3 regions of the Pseudomonas sp. RSB 5.4 genome follow, and region 1 is predicted to be linked to each of the others. Evidence: predicted binding sites of a transcription regulator. Region 1 holds the regulator's gene; each other region holds the start of a gene.
What was found. Region 1 encodes sigma-54, which starts transcription at its own class of promoters, with help from an activator protein. Its sites were predicted from a motif close to ANTGGCATNNANNTTGCTNT; they were not measured.

Region 1 (3,277 bases):
CCAGCGGCTGGGCCAGTTCGGTGTGGATCAGCGCGCGTTCGGCCAGTTCCGGCAGCAGACCGGCCGGCAGGTTGTCGATGCAGTAGTAGCCGTTGTCCTCAAGGACATCCAGGGCAGTGCTTTTACCCGAGCCGGAGCGGCCGCTGACGATGATCAAGCGCATGATTAATGCCCGTTTTGCTCGCTCAGGACGACCTGATACAAGGCTTCGTTGCTCGGTGCGCTGCGCAGTTTTTCGCGCACTTCCTTGCGATCGAGCATGCTGGCGATCTGGCGCAGTAATTCCAGGTGGGCATCGGTGGCAGCTTCCGGGACCAGCAGGACAAACAGCAGGTCAACCGGCGCACCGTCGATGGCATCGAAATCGATAGGCGCATCAAGGTGCATCAAAGCGCTGACAGGCGCTTCACAGCCTTTGAGGCGACAGTGGGGAATGGCGATGCCGTTGCCGAAACCGGTGGAGCCAAGTTTCTCACGGGCGATCAGCGCCTCGAAGACATCTTGCATCTCCAGACCCGGCACTTCGCGGGCGATCAGGTTGGCAATCTGTTCGAGGGCTTTCTTTTTACTGCCGCCCGGCACGTTCACCAGGGAACGGCCGGGGGTCAGGATACTTTCAAGTCGGATCATGGGTTGGGGGTGTTAACGACCTGTCGCGCCCTGGAGGAGGCTCTGGGTCTTTTCCTTATGCTTTTTGAGTTGGCGATCCAGCTTGTCGGTCAGTGCGTCGATCGCAGCGTACATGTCGGTATCTTCTGCGTTGGCGACCACTTCGCTGCCGGGAATATGCAAGGTGGCTTCGATTTTCTGCTTCAGCTTTTCGACGCACATCGTGACCTGCACGTTGGTGATCTTGTCGAAATGGCGCTCCAGTCGTTGGAGTTTTTCCTCGATATAGGAACGCAGAGGTTGGGTCACTTCCAGTTGGTGTCCACTGATGTTGACTTGCATACAGCTTCTCCTTCGTTGCCAGTGCATAAAGCGGCAGGCCGAAGAGCCTGCCACTGGAACGCTGTAACGTGGCTTACATCAACCGCTTGCGTTCGCTCGAAGGCGCGATCCCGAGGGATTCGCGGTACTTGGCGACGGTGCGGCGAGCCACCTGAATGCCTTGTGCCTCCAGTAAACCAGCGATCTTGCTGTCACTCAACGGCTTTTTCTGATTTTCCGCCGCAACCAGTTTCTTGATGATCGCGCGAATCGCCGTGGACGAGCATTCGCCGCCTTCGGAGGTGCTGACGTGGCTGGAGAAAAAGTATTTCAGTTCATAAATGCCCCGTGGGGTATGCATGAATTTCTGGGTAGTGACGCGGGAAATCGTCGATTCGTGCATACCAACCGCCTCGGCGATGTCGTGCAGGACCAACGGCTTCATGGCTTCGTCGCCGTACTCCAGGAAACCGCGCTGATGCTCGACGATCTGGGTCGCCACTTTCATCAGGGTTTCGTTGCGGCTTTGCAGGCTCTTGATGAACCAGCGCGCTTCCTGCAACTGATTGCGCATGAAGGTGTTATCGGCGCTGGTATCGGCGCGACGGACAAAACCGGCGTACTGTGCGTTGACCCGCAGACGGGGCACCGACTCCTGATTCAGCTCGACCAGCCAGCGTTCGTTGTCCTTGCGCACAATGACGTCCGGCACCACGTACTCGGCTTCAGTCGATTCGATCTGCGAGCCCGGGCGCGGATTCAGGCTCTGCACCAGTTCGATGACCTGACGCAGCTCATCTTCCTTGAGCTTCATACGCCGCATCAGCTGGCTGTAGTCGCGGCTGCCGAGCAGATCGATGTAATCGCTGACCAGACGCTTGGCTTCGTTCAGCCACGGAGTCTTGGCCGGGAGCTGGCGCAGTTGCAGCAACAGGCATTCGCCGAGGTTGCGGGCGCCGATGCCGGCGGGTTCGAACTGCTGGATGCGGTGCAGGACGGCTTCGATCTCGTCCAGCTCGATGTCGAGTTCCGGATCAAAGGCGTCGAGAATTTCTTCGAGGGTTTCGTCGAGGTAGCCCTGATTGTTGATGCAATCGATCAGGGTCACGGCGATCAGGCGGTCGGTGTCGGACATCGGCGCCAGGTTCAATTGCCAGAGCAAATGGCTCTGCAGGCTTTCCCCGGCAGAGGTGCGGGTGGTGAAGTCCCACTCGTCGTCATCGCCGCTGGGCAGGCTGCTGGCGCTGGTCTGGTAGACATCTTCCCAGGCAGTGTCGACCGGCAGCTCGTTGGGAATGCGCTCGTTCCATTCACCTTCCTCCAGGTTGTCCACCGTCGGGGCGGTTTCCTGGTATGACGGTTCCTGAATGTCGGTGTTGGGCTTTTGTTCGGCGTTGTCGGCCAAAGGATCGGAGTTGTCGAAGTCGTCGCCTTCTTCCTGGCGTTCGAGCATCGGATTGGATTCCAGGGCCTCCTGGATTTCCTGTTGCAGGTCCAGGGTCGACAATTGGAGCAGGCGGATGGCCTGTTGCAGCTGCGGTGTCATCGTCAGCTGCTGGCCCATTCTCAAGACTAGCGATGGTTTCATGGCAGGGGCTTAACACCTTATTCGCCGGCGCGCATGCGCCATCCACTACAGGGCGCCGAAGCGCCAAACTTAAGCAAATTATATGCCTGAAACTGTCGTGTTTGCCTAGAGCGCTGTAACAATAAAAGCGTATAAAAGCCTGCTTCATCGATACAGCACCCGGAGGCTGGTCAAGTGCCTTGGTGCTTACAGGCGGAACTCGTGGCCCAGATACACTTCCTTCACCAGATCGTTGGCAAGGATGGTCGCAGCATCGCCTTCGGCGATCAGTTGACCGTCGTTGACGATGTAGGCGGTTTCGCAGATATCCAGGGTCTCACGCACGTTGTGGTCGGTGATCAGAACACCGATGCCCTTGGCCTTGAGGTGGTGGATGATCTGCTTGATGTCGCCGACCGAGATCGGGTCAACACCGGCGAACGGTTCGTCGAGCAGGATGAATTTCGGTGCGGTCGCCAGTGCGCGGGCGATTTCCACCCGGCGGCGTTCACCACCGGACAGGCTCATGCCGAGGTTGTCGCGGATGTGGCTGATGTGGAATTCCTGCAGCAGGCTTTCCAGTTCCTTGCGACGACCGGCCTTGTCGAGTTCCGCGCGGGTTTCGAGGATGGCCATGATGTTATCGGCCACCGACAGTTTGCGGAAGATCGACGCTTCTTGCGGCAGATAGCCGATACCGGCCTTGGCGCGGCCGTGCATCGGCTGATGGCTGACGTCCAGATCATCGATCAACACGCGGCCCTGATCGGCCTGCACCAG
Region 2 (3,277 bases), 690 kb from region 1:
GGCACATGGAGTTGAACGCGTTGCTCGGCGCGCTGGAATTCCCGGTGCTATCGATCGACATGGGCGGCTCGATCGTCGCCGCCAACCGCGCGGCGGCGCAGTTGCTCGGGGTGCGAGTGGACGAGGTGCCGGGGATTCCGCTGTCGCGCTATGCCGAGGATTTCGATTTGCCGGAACTGGTGCGCGCCAACAAGTCGCGAATCAACGGCATGCGGGTCAAGGTCAAGGGCGACATCTTCCTCGCCGACATCGCGCCGCTGCAATCGGAGCATGACGACAGTGAAGCCATGGCCGGTGCGGTGCTGACCTTGCACCGCGCCGACCGCGTTGGTGAGCGTATCTATAACGTGCGCAAGCAGGAACTGCGCGGCTTCGACAGTATCTTCCAGAGCTCGAAAGTGATGGCCGCTGTCGTGCGTGAGGCGCGGCGCATGGCGCCGCTGGATGCGCCGCTATTGATAGAAGGCGAAACCGGCACCGGTAAAGAGTTGCTGGCCCGCGCCTGTCACCTCGCCAGCCCGCGCGGACAGTCGCCGCTGATGGCGCTCAATTGCGCCGGGCTGCCGGAGTCGATGGCCGAGACCGAGCTGTTCGGCTATGGCCCCGGCGCGTTCGAAGGTGCGCGCGCCGAAGGCAAGCTCGGCCTGTTGGAGCTGACGGCGGGCGGTACGCTGTTCCTCGATGGCGTCGGGGAGATGAGCCCGCGCTTGCAGGTGAAGCTGCTGCGCTTTCTGCAGGACGGCTGCTTCCGCCGGGTCGGCAGTGATGAAGAGGTGTATCTGGACGTGCGAGTGATCTGCGCGACCCAGGTCGACTTGTCCGAATTGTGCGCGCGCGGCGAGTTTCGTCAGGATCTGTATCACCGCTTGAACGTGCTTTCGCTGCACATCCCGCCGCTGCGCGAATGCCTCGACGGTCTGACCCCGTTGGTCGAGCACTTCCTCGATCAGGCCAGTCGGCAGATCGGCTGTTCGCTGCCGAAACTGGCGCCGGCGGCGATGGATCGGCTCAGTCATTACCACTGGCCGGGCAACGTGCGGCAGCTGGAAAACGTGCTGTTTCAGGCGGTTTCGCTGTGCGAGGGTGGCACGGTCAAGGTCGAACACATTCGCCTGCCGGATTACGGCGTGCGTCAGCCGCTTGGCGATTTCTCGCTGGAGGGTGGGCTGGACGAGATCGTCGGACGCTTCGAGAAAGCGGTGCTGGAACGCCTGTATTCCGAACACCCGAGCAGTCGGCAACTGGGCAAGCGGTTGGGGGTTTCGCATACAACCATTGCTAATAAGCTGCGCGAGTATGAGGTCGGTAAAGACCCCGAGAGTTGACAGCAACACTGTGGTGAGAAGAGCTTTTGTGGTGAGGGGATTTATCCCCGATCGGCTGCGCAGCAGTCGCAAAACCTGTAAACGAGGTCGTCCTGAAAGAAAAGCGGGGCGGCTTCGCCACCCATCGGGGATAAATCCCCTCGCCACAGGTTTTATTTCCATCTGCAACAATCGGGATTGCCGCCTAGCGGCATAACACCGCCGGTTTTTCGACTTCGATACATTTCCAATTTCCCCGCAAACCCCCTCAAGTCCTTTGTTTACCGGGCCGCAAGCCGCCAGAAAAAAGTTGGTCTGCAAATTGCTTATGGCTCAGCAGTACAGCGGTGGGCGGCAAACGTCCGGCATGCAGAGGAAAGAGTGTGGACAAGTACCTTTATGTGGCAATGACCGGCGCCAGTCAGAACGCACTGGCGCAAAAGGCGCATGCCAACAACCTGGCGAACATCTCCACCAATGGTTTTCAGCGCGACCTGGAGCAGGCGCGTTCGATGCCGGTGTTCGGTGACAGCTTTCCGGCGCGTGCGTTTGCCATGAGCGAACGGCCCGCCACTGATTTCACCGCCGGTTCGCTGGTGCAGACCGGGCGTGACCTCGACGTCGCCGTGACCGGCAACGGTTTCATTGCCGTGCAGAACCCCAACGGCGGCGAAAGCTACGTGCGCACCGGCAGCCTCAACATCGACGCCCTCGGCGTATTGCGCGCCGGCAACGGCATGCCGGTATTGGGCAACGGCGGTCCGATCGCCGTGCCGCCGGAGCAGCAGGTCGAAGTCGGTGAAGACGGCACCATCAGTATTCGTGCGATGGGCGAAGGCCCGCGCGTCATGGCGGAAGTCGACCGGATCAAACTGGTCAACCCGGACATCAAGAACCTCAACAAGGGCCTCGATGGCTCGATCTACACCAAGGACGGCCAGCCTGCGCCGGCCGATGCCAACGTCAAACTGGTGTCGGGTTTCCTTGAGTCGAGCAACGTCAATGCCGTGGAAGAAATGACCTCGGTGCTGGCCCTGGCCAAGCAGTTCGAGTTGCACGTCAAGATGATGAACACCGCCAAAGACGACGACCAGGCCATGGCTCGGGTCTTGCAGATCAGCTAATTATCAGAACGTCGCGCCGTAAAACAGGCGCACGAGGAGAATCGAATGCTTCCGGCTCTATGGGTTGCCAAAACCGGTCTGTCCGCCCAGGACACCAACCTGACCACCATTTCCAACAACCTGGCGAACGTCTCGACCACGGGTTTCAAACGTGACCGTGCCGAATTCCAGGACCTGCTGTATCAGATCAAGCGTCAGCCAGGCGCTCAGTCGACCCAGGACAGCGAACTGCCGTCGGGTCTGCAACTGGGTACCGGTGTGCGCATCGTCGGCACGCAGAAAAACTTCACCGCCGGCAGCCTGCAAACCACCGAGCAGCCGCTGGACATGGCCATCGACGGTCGCGGTTTCTTCCAGATCCTGCAGCCGGACGGCACCACGTCCTACACCCGTGACGGTACTTTCCACCTCGACTCCAATGGCCAGATCGTCAACGCCAGCGGTTTCGCCCTGGAGCCGGCCATCGTCATCCCGAACAACGCGCAGAGCTTCACCGTCGGCACCGACGGCACCGTGTCGATCACAGTGCCAGGCAACCCGGCCGCTCAGGTGATCGGCAACCTGCAAACCGCCGACTTCATCAACCCGGCCGGTCTGCAAGCGGTGGGCAACAACCTGTTCCTCGAAACCGCTGCTTCCGGCGCGCCGCAAATCGGCACCCCGGGCCTGAACGGTTTCGGTACCACGCTGCAGAACACCCTGGAAGGTTCCAACGTCAGCACCGTTGAAGAGATGGTCAACATGATCACCACTCAGCGCGCTTACGAGATGAACTCCAAGGTGATCTCCACCGCCGACCAGATGCTCTCGTTCGTAACGCAGAATCTGTAATCAGTCTATGAGGCGGCC
Region 3 (3,277 bases), 1.3 Mb from region 1:
AGGCCCATGACCACGTCCAGTACCTTGAGGATGATAAAGGTGACGACCGCGGTGTAGATCACCGTGAAGCCGACACCTTTGCACTGAATCCACACTTGCGAAGCGATGTCGGTCACGGTGCCGAAGCCACCCAGCGCCGGCGCGGCGAACACGCCGGTGAGGATCGCGCCGAGGATACCGCCGATACCGTGCACGCCGAAGGCATCCAGGGAGTCGTCGTAACCGAGTTTGCGTTTCAGCGTGGTCGCGCAGAAGAAGCACACCACACCGGCCGCCAGACCGATGATCAGCGAGCCCATCGGGCCCACGGTACCGGCTGCCGGCGTGATTGCCACCAGACCTGCAACCACACCCGAGGCAATGCCCAGTGCGCTAGGTTTGCCGTGGGTGATCCACTCGGCGAACATCCAGCCCAATGCTGCAGCAGCGGTAGCGATCTGAGTCACCAGCATCGCCATGCCGGCAGTGCCGTTGGCGGCCGCGGCGGAACCGGCGTTGAAGCCGAACCAGCCGACCCACAGCATCGCCGCGCCCATCAGGGTGTAACCAAGGTTGTGCGGTGCCATCGGGGTGGTCGGGAAGCCTTTACGCTTGCCCAGCACCAGGCACGCCACCAGACCGGCGATACCGGCGTTGATGTGAACCACGGTGCCGCCGGCGAAATCGAGCACGCCCCAATCGCCCAGCAGCGAACCCGGACCGCTCCAGACCATGTGCGCGATCGGCGCATACACCAGAGTGAACCAGACGCCCATGAACACCAGCATCGCGGAGAACTTCATGCGCTCGGCGAAGGCACCGACGATCAGCGCCGGAGTGATGATGGCGAAGGTCATTTGATAAGTGACGAACACCGCTTCAGGGAAAAGTGCTGCCGGGCCGGTAATGCTGGCAGGCGTGATGCCCGCGAGGAAGGCCTTGGCAAAGCTGCCGACGAAGGAGTTCAGGTTGACGACGTTGGCTTCCATCCCGGTGGTGTCGAACGCCATGCTGTAGCCATAAAGGAACCACAGGATGGTGACCAGGCCGGTAATGGCGAAGCACTGCATCATCACCGAAAGAATGTTTTTCGACCGCACCATGCCGCCGTAGAACAGCGCGAGGCCGGGAATGGTCATGAACAGCACGAGGGCTGTGGAGGTCAGCATCCAGGCGGTGTCGCCGGAATTGAGGACTGGAGGCGCCACCGGATCTGCCGCCATAGCCAGGCCGGGCATTACGATGGACAACAGGGCGCCTAGCCCTGCGAATTTACGCAGAGTCATATTGTTTTCTCCTGGGGCGTTGGGTTTGTGGCGGCGTTTAGATCGCGTCGGTATCGGTTTCGCCGGTACGGATGCGGATCGCCTGTTCCAGATTGACCACGAAGATCTTGCCGTCACCGATCTTGCCGGTGTTGGCAGCCTTGGTTATCGCCTCGATAACCCGATCCAGATCCTTGTCGTCGATGGCCACGTCGATTTTCACCTTGGGCAGAAAATCGACCACATACTCCGCGCCGCGATACAGCTCGGTGTGACCCTTCTGCCGGCCGAAGCCTTTGACTTCAGTGACGGTAATGCCCTGCACGCCGATTTCGGACAGCGACTCGCGCACGTCGTCCAACTTGAACGGCTTGATGATGGCAGTGACTAGCTTCATGAAACTCTCTCCCGAATTGGTGGACTTGCCCCAGGAAAACAAACCCGACTCAAGTCTAAGCGCAGTGCCTGGCTTTGTAACGCATCGTCGGCCTTACCTGCCCGACTGACGCCAGCTAACCGCTGCCGACGAAACTCCCCGTCCCGCCTGCCGCACTGCATTCGTCACAGCGACTGCATCAGTGCATGGGTCACTACCGACTAAGCAGAAAGCTTGCCATCTCGCCAAATTCCCCTGATTTCAATCCCTTGGCCGCTGCCGCAGGCGCTCGCGCACAAAACCCGCGATGGATACGCACAACAACGGTGCGCTGCCGTCCGTCCGCTTGCGCGAAAAGCGTGCATCCATGCCTGCGCAAATGACTATAGACACTGCGTGATACACTGCCCGCCATTGTTTACAGGACATCCACCATGCTCGCGCCCAAAGACTTCCTCGACGCCCTGAGCGGCACTGCCTCCCGCCTGTTCAGCGGTGACACCCCGCTGCCGAAAGCCGAAATCGAAAGCCAGTTCAAGATGCTGTTGCAAAGTGCATTCAGCAAACTGGATCTGGTGAGCCGGGAAGAGTTTGACAGTCAGATGGTCGTACTGGCCCGTACCCGCGCTCGCCTCGAGAGCCTCGAAGCGAAAGTTGCCGAGATGGAAGCGAAGCTGACGCCGCCTGCGGAATAACAATCCCGAGTAGAAATGCCTTCAAGTTTGCGAAGAGAAGTTAAACCGCTCCTGCCAAAGCAGGAGCGGTTTCCGTCAGATCAATCCTTACAACGAATTATTTCAACGGTCTCGCAGAAACTCGTACAGGCGAAAAGCCCATAACGCGATTCTGACGAGGCGCCACATATGTTTAAGAAACTTAGACATATTTTGGCCCTCCTTGCGTGGGGCCAAACCTCCGATGCACTTTCCGGCGTACGAACACCTTCGGGACTACACGTGAGTGTGTCCGCCAAGGCGGCCGGGTGTGAGTCCCCCAAAAAAAGCACCGGCACGGGTCTCACACCGCGTCGAGGAACATGAAGTCTTTGCGCTCCCGGCCACACTTCGCGAATACTCCATGAGTGGGCATCGTCATTGCGGATTTTATGAGCGCCCTTAGAAAAGCGATTTAAACAACTTGTATCAAGTCGTTAGGCAAGTGCTGACAACATTACCGTTGCGCCCGTTCAAGCCCTTTTGATACTTGCGCCAATGAGCAAACATGCATAACCTGATTTCACGTGAGTGTGTCCGCAAAGGATACGCAGGCCTTGGCCTCACCGAAGCCTGCAAACTGAAAACCGTCTCCTCAAGGCGGTTTTTTTTCGCCTCGAGATTGGTTGACCACTTTCCCGCAACATCCAGTGAAAGTTCGCCCCCGCCTGATCGCCCTTCCCCAACTACCCTTCAAAAACCCGCAGGAAGCGGTCCCCGATTCAGCTCAAGGAACGACCATGTCCCTCTCCATCGTCCACAGTCGCGCCCAGATTGGCGTCGATGCCCCCGCCGTCACCGTCGAAGTCCATCTCGCTAACGGTCTGCCCTCGCTGACCATGGTCGGCCTGCCGGAAGCGGCGGTGAAGGAGAGCAAGGACCGGGTGCGCAGCGCGATCATCAATTCCGGGCTGCAGTTTCCGGCGCGGCGGATCACCTTGAAT

Region 2: V9L13_RS00245 (flagellar basal body rod protein FlgF) is a predicted target of sigma-54. The motif match lies at 1,614-1,633, and genes of this name have one in related genera.
Region 3: glnK (P-II family nitrogen regulator) is a predicted target of sigma-54. The motif match lies at 1,843-1,862, and genes of this name have one in related genera.

Annotation. Positions count from the first base shown of each region.
Region 1 covers NZ_CP146986.1:5,610,630-5,613,906, forward strand. Annotated here, with positions in the region: gene rapZ (RNase adapter RapZ) at 1-163, opposite strand, end outside; gene ptsN (PTS IIA-like nitrogen regulatory protein PtsN) at 166-630, opposite strand; gene raiA (ribosome-associated translation inhibitor RaiA) at 643-951, opposite strand; gene V9L13_RS25185 (RNA polymerase factor sigma-54) at 1,025-2,518, opposite strand; gene lptB (LPS export ABC transporter ATP-binding protein) at 2,705-3,277, opposite strand, start outside.
Region 2 covers NZ_CP146986.1:57,674-60,950, forward strand. Annotated here, with positions in the region: gene V9L13_RS00240 (sigma-54-dependent phenylalanine hydroxylase transcriptional regulator PhhR) at 1-1,325, shown strand, start outside; gene V9L13_RS00245 (flagellar basal body rod protein FlgF) at 1,688-2,428, shown strand; gene flgG (flagellar basal-body rod protein FlgG) at 2,474-3,259, shown strand.
Region 3 covers NZ_CP146986.1:4,340,358-4,343,634, forward strand. Annotated here, with positions in the region: gene V9L13_RS19715 (ammonium transporter) at 1-1,265, opposite strand, end outside; gene glnK (P-II family nitrogen regulator) at 1,303-1,641, opposite strand; gene V9L13_RS19725 (accessory factor UbiK family protein) at 2,055-2,315, shown strand; gene V9L13_RS19730 (YifB family Mg chelatase-like AAA ATPase) at 3,074-3,277, shown strand, end outside.